DNA from 2 places in the Leuconostoc sp. C5 genome. Region 1 is predicted to be linked to the other one. Evidence: riboswitches for the same ligand, from Rfam matches in the RefSeq annotation. Region 1 holds a riboswitch; the other holds the start of a gene.
What was found. Region 1 has a riboswitch for thiamine pyrophosphate ahead of RHP56_RS04660 (uracil-xanthine permease family protein). Riboswitches for the same ligand answer to the same signal wherever they lie in the genome.
Positions count from the first base shown of each region.

Region 1 (3,218 bases):
ACTGACATTTTCAAAATGATTGCAATACCATTTAGCTTCGTTACAAGCATGACTAGCACCTGGCTAGGAATTATGGTGATTGAGTTCTTGATTCATGCCTTGTGGATTGTTGGTATTCATGGCGCTAACATTATTTCCGCATTTATTACGCCTATCTTCTTAGCAAATATGGTAGCAAATTCAAATGGGGCTAACATACCGTTTGCTGGAGAATTTAATAATGCCTTTGCTATCTTAGGTGGCTCTGGTGCGACACTTGGATTATGCATATTTATTACTTTACTAGCACGTTCCGAACAGCTAAAAGTTTTAGGCCGAGCTTCAATCGTACCATCACTTTTTAATATTAACGAGCCGTTAATATTTGGATTACCAATTGTTTATAATCCTTATCTAGCTATTCCATTTTTCTTGGCACCAATGGCAACAGCTTCCGTTGCTTATGCAGCCATTAACTTCCATATCATTCGGCCAATTGTTATTCAAGCACCATGGCCATCCCCAGCCGGAATCGGTGCATTTATTAGTACCGTTGATTGGAAAGCAGCAGTCTTAGCAATAATCTGTGTTGTAATAGCTTTCATTATTTACTTACCATTTATCAAAATATATGATACTAAGTTGTACAATGATGAGCAGGGGAAAACACAAGTACAGCCTTAATGACGAGGCATCAAAATACTGGTCTGTGTTTAGTAACAGACTGGTATTTTTTATATTCTCGGCTGGCTGATTTGTGAAAGGTAAATTTCATCAGTAAGGATATCACTTAATGACAAACTTATGTGAAAAATAGAATGAATTACTTACATTTAATAGAAAATTTATGATACAATAATGCTTGTGCTAGGGGCGCCAAAATGGCTGAGAAGAACCCTTCGAACCTGAACTGATTAACATCAGCGTAGGAAAGTGCTACATTTTTTAACGTAGCATTTTTCTCTAGGTGAGAAAAATGTTTTTTTATTGCATAAAATGACTTATTGAGAGGATTTTTTTGAAAAATGAATAATAATCACTAGGGGCGTCGCAAAGACTGAGATGATGTATATCGGTCCCTTTGAACCTGATCTAGTTAATACTAGCGTAGGAAAGTGACCAATATTTGATAACGACATGTACTGTTGTCAAAAGTGTCCTTTTTTATGTATTTAAGGGCACTTTTTTATTGGAAAAGGAATTTAATTATGATGACACCAAAACATAACCGAATCATGGATCATGGCCTAGCTGGAATACAGCACGTGTTTGTTTCTAACGTGTGGTTAGATCCAATTTATGTTGCCGCTGCCGCAGGGCTCTAACTGAACTTATCAACTAATCTTGTGAACACGATTTTTATTGTTTCAGGATTAGTCACGCTTACACAGGCAACAAAATTAGCGAAGCTGCCTATTGTTCAAGGGCCGTCAGCTGCTTTTGACGCGTTAATGATTAATGCTGGTAAAGCTGGTCAGTTAGCAACGGCGAGTGGTTCAATTTTACTGAGTGCACTCATTGTATTTTTATTGTCCGTTACAGGACTTATCAATAAACTAATCAAATTATTGACACCGGCAATTACCGGAACACTAATATTTTTGGTTGGTATTTCTTTATCTGGATTCACACTATCTGAATTCTTAGGTGGTTATCCAGGTGATAAAGGTTTCTCTTCACCAACAACACTTATTTTGTCTGTTACTACAGCAACTATTGTCATTCTATTGTCGATATTTGGTAAGGGATTTTGGAAGCGTTTTTCCTTTTTAATCGCGCTAATTGTTGGTGATATTCTAGCAGTTTCGTTAGGTGTCGTAGATTACAGCGTATTATCAACAAAATCATGGTTTGGCATGCCTCATTTATTGCCTTATGGATCGCTAAAGTTTAATTGGGTCATGTTTTTGACATTCTTTGTTGCCTATGTGGTTGCAGTGGTAGAGGCTTTAGGTGTCTATCAGGCAGCTGGCGATACTTTAAAAGAAAATATTTCACCAAGGCGCATTCAAAATGGTCTAATTGGCGAATCTGCGGGATCAATGTTTTCATCCTTGTTCGGAGGCTTTCCAACAACTGCTTTTGCTCAGAATGTAGGGATTTTAAACTTAACTGGCAATGTTTCGAGAATACCAGTAATTATTGCAGGGATTTTGTTTGTCGTACTAGGTTTTGTTCCTAAAATTGGTGCGTTTTTGGCAATAACGCCTAGTCCAGTGATTGGGGGCATATTTTTGCCCGCAGCAACAACTTTAATTCTGACTGGATTCAACATTTTGAAAAGAGCGCCTGACAACAATGAAAATAACATGATTATTGGATTGTCTATCATACTAGCGATTGCTCTGCCCAACTATGCAACCGGCTGGTCAGGTGTTACAGGTGAATTATTATCTAATAGCATATTAGTCGGTGCGTTGTCTGCCATCATCTTACAGTTTGCCTTGGTTAACTTACCACGAATGATAAAAAATATAAGGGGATCTCATGATTGAAAAATCTAAAAAAATTCAAAGCGACATTTTAACTTTCATTAATAAATACAAGGATCATCAAACAGAGCAATATGAATCGGACTTCAATCAGCTAGCTATGCGCATTTTTGCTTATCAATTTCAAAACAATTTACCATATAAAAAATTTGCCCAATTACGACATAAAAACCTCTTGACTGTAAAAAACTGGCACGAGGTTCCGCTAATTCCGATTCAAGCGTACAAAGAATTAATTCTGTCAACCGAAGATATTAATCAAGCTGCGGATGTTTTTTATTCGAGTGGCACAACAAATATTAATCATAGAAGCAAACATTATATCTCGAATTTAAATATTTGGGAAGAATCTATGCGGGCAGGATTCAAGAAAAACGTTTTGCCTAATACGGATAAAATTAGAATACTTTCTTTGTTTCCGGGTATGGCAGATAACCCTAACTCTTCTTTATCTCGCTATATATCAACCGCTATACGAGAATTTGGTACTGAAAATAGCCATATCTTTTTTGAAAATAACCAACTAAACTATTCGGAACTAATCGTTGCTCTTCAAGAAGCAGAAAAAAATCATGAGCCCATATTACTTTTGGGTGCTTCGTTTTCTTATGTTCATCTATTGGCATACTTACAGCAACATCACCAATCCTTTAATCTGGCAAAAGAAAGCATTATTTTTGATACTGGTGGATTTAAGGGCAAGTCAAAAGAAGTGAGTATGACTGACTTATATGCTGATTTGGAGAG
Region 1 covers NZ_CP134351.1:937,195-940,412, forward strand. Annotated here, with positions in the region: gene celB (PTS cellobiose transporter subunit IIC) at 1-663, shown strand, start outside; TPP riboswitch at 839-928, shown strand; TPP riboswitch at 1,011-1,110, shown strand; gene RHP56_RS04660 (uracil-xanthine permease family protein) at 1,326-2,474, shown strand; gene RHP56_RS04665 (LuxE/PaaK family acyltransferase) at 2,467-3,218, shown strand, end outside.

Region 2 (3,218 bases), 540 kb from region 1:
AATCAATACATGCTATATGTCGATTTTCAATACGATATAAATCTGTTATCAGATTTTCGTATCCACTTGTGTCATGATCTGAAACTAAAATGCCATGCCCTTGATCAACTAATTTTTTTAACAATACTTGTAACTCATGTCGATGCTCTGGATCAACGGCCGCAAAAGGTTCATCCAATAAAATAATTTCTGCACCCATCGCTAATGTTTCAGCTAAAGCAACCTTTTGCAATTCTCCACCTGACAAGTATGAAAGTTCTCGGTGTCGCAGTGATTCAATTCCTACCTCTGATAAAGCAGAATTAATTCTCTTATCAATTTCCTCGGTAGTTAAAGATAAATTTTCTAATGAAAAAATCAATTCAGCTTCTACGCGATCCATGGCAAATTGTTGATCTGGATGCTGAAATAGCATGGCAACTTTTTTAGCGCGATGGTTCGCTTTGATTTGAGCAATTGACTGATGGTTCAAAGACACTTCCTGTGACAATTCGCCGCCATATTTAGGATATAACCCAGCTAAGGCAGTCATCAAAGTTGATTTACCACATCCAGATGAACCAACTAATAATATAAATTGTTCTGGTCTAATCTCCAGTGAAATATCTTCTAAGATAATTTCATCGTCAAATTTAATATCTAAATGATTGGCCTTTAATTCCGTCATACTTTTATTGACCTTATCGGTTTGTTTTTAATAATTTAGACTTCTCTAGCAAGTTGACAATCCAGTAAACTAATAGACCGGCAAAAAATGCAATTGAAATCCAGCGAACAATAAACAACCCAACTAGCATACCAAAATCAAATTGTAGATATCCATCGTGGAACAATGACCAGATGAATGTCACGCATGTTCCAGTAAATGTTGACAAAATCAAACCCATTTTCCAGCTTTTATATCCTGTCAAAGTAAAACCAAGCTCTGATCCGATACCTTGAATAAATCCAGAAATTAGTGTTGCAACACCCCAATAGCCGCCCAACAAGGCTTCTCCAGTGGCGCCAAGCAATTCACCTATTAATCCCGCACCAACACGTTTCAATAAATAACTAGCCAATGGGGCTGCCATCATCCATGGCCCAATAGTGATTGCAATGGTGTATTGGTGCAACCCAAGCGGAACTAAGACTGCATCAAGTGCTGTGTACACTGGATCCATAATAAAATAAATCACACCAAAGGCAATACCAATCAACGCCATTAAAATGACTTCTCGCAAAGACCATTTCCCTTTTGATCCCGCTGTTACTGTTTCTACTTGTTCCATAAACATCTCTCCTCTTGTTTCGAGGTTGTATGTTTCGATAAAATACCTTTTATAGTATAAGTGTCTATACAAAAAGCCACCAACCACAAAAGAATTTAGTGATTGATGGCATCAAAAAGACATCTTAATCTAACTTATTCTTCCTTCGCAGGTATTAACCTGACAGGTTCAATGGGTATTATCTCAACCTTACGGTACCCCAGATAAAATATTAACTTCGTGAATTAGTATAACCCATTCTAATTTTAAATGCAAAGAAATTTTCTAGCCCATTAGCTACACCATAAAACCATTTGCAATTTTAATTTTTCAATGCTATGCTAATCTCATTAAAAAAAATATATGCTGTCCACTAGGGGTGCCTTCTTGGCTGAGATGATATTACTTATCAATCCCTTCGAACCTGATCTAGTCAATACTAGCGTAGGAAAGTGGTATTCTTTTTACAAAAGATACTCTTTTTTGCCTAGTCAAGAGAGAGTTTTTTTGTTGGACATGTAAAGATTTTAGGAGAAATTATGTTTTCAGAAGAATTGCGCACCCAAGCTGCACCAATTATGACAGCCATTCATGATCACGCATTTGTTCGTGGCATTGCGGACGGTTACGTCCCCCGAGAAGCTTTGATTTTTTACGTTGAACAAGATTTCCAATATCTTAGTGAATTTATCAAAATTTATGCCAATGCCATTACAAAATTAACTGATCGTAATGAAATGAAATTTTTTGCTGATTCAATTGATTTCATTTTAAATAGCGAAATTCATCCCCATCATGTTTTTTGTGACGTTGCCGGCGTCGAATATGAAACATTGCAACACGCCACGCCAACACCTAAAGCATATCTATACGAATCACATATGTATCGTGCGGCTGACACCGGCTCCTTATTAAATATTCTAGCTGCTTTTCAGGCTTGCCCTTGGACCTATAATGAAATTGCAAAAAAACAAGTTCAGGAGAAAGCGAACACAAATGATAACCCATTCAAAAGCTGGATTGATTTTTATGATAATACAGATGATGATTCGGAAGTTTCACTATCTGACAAAATCTTTGAATGGATAGATCGCTTGGCAGAAAATGCAACAACTCAACAACGCCAACAGGCCACACAGTTTTTTCTTAAAAGTTGTGAATTAGAATGGCAGTTCTGGGAACAAGCCTACCACCAAGAAGACTGGCGCTTCAAAGATGTATTAAATCAGGCAAACACTTTGTAAGGCTATTGATGTAAAGAAGTGAAATTTAATAACACAAAAATGTTGCGTCGTTATTTAATGACGCAACATTTTTGTGTATCCGTGAATTTATTTGTTTGTAGCTTTCAAAAAAGCTAATTTTAATTCAGCATTGTCTTCTGGTGTACCTAACGCAATACGAATCCACTCAGGATTAAGTCGATCGTTGACTTGGAAACCTTGTTCTAATAATTTTTGACCAACTTTTTTCGTTTCGCCAACCTTTATCCAAATAAAATTAGCCTGTGATTCATAAAACTTAAACTTATTTTTAGTCAAAAAATCTTGGAACTTTTGGCGCTCTACTTGAAAACGTTGGACATTTTTCTGCAAGTACTCTTGATCTAATACAGCAGCCGTGCCACCAACAATCTGATAGGTTGATAAATTATACGGTAAACGAACTGCTTGCATCGCACTATAAAGGGGATCTTGCATAATGCCATATCCAACACGTAAATTAGCTAGACCGTATGCCTTTGATAAGGTACGTAGCACAACCAAGTTTGTGTACTCAGCTACCAAAGGTGCCACGGTAGCATCAGGTTCATCTACAAAATCATAGTAGGCTTCGTCCACTACTAACGTAATATTTGCTGGCAGCTTGTCCAAAAAGCGCTTAATGGAGCTGGTTGTTTCGAATACCCCTGTTGGATTGTTGGGGTTAGCTATCCATACCATAGCAGTTTTATCATCAATAGCATCT
Region 2 covers NZ_CP134351.1:1,481,623-1,484,840, forward strand. Annotated here, with positions in the region: gene RHP56_RS07435 (ATP-binding cassette domain-containing protein) at 1-667, opposite strand, end outside; gene RHP56_RS07440 (ECF transporter S component) at 681-1,271, opposite strand; TPP riboswitch at 1,394-1,483, opposite strand; TPP riboswitch at 1,616-1,718, shown strand; gene tenA (thiaminase II) at 1,790-2,494, shown strand; gene hisC (histidinol-phosphate transaminase) at 2,582-3,218, opposite strand, start outside.
Region 2: it holds a riboswitch for thiamine pyrophosphate, as region 1 does, so the genes downstream of both, tenA (thiaminase II) here and RHP56_RS04660 (uracil-xanthine permease family protein) in region 1, are expected to answer to the same signal.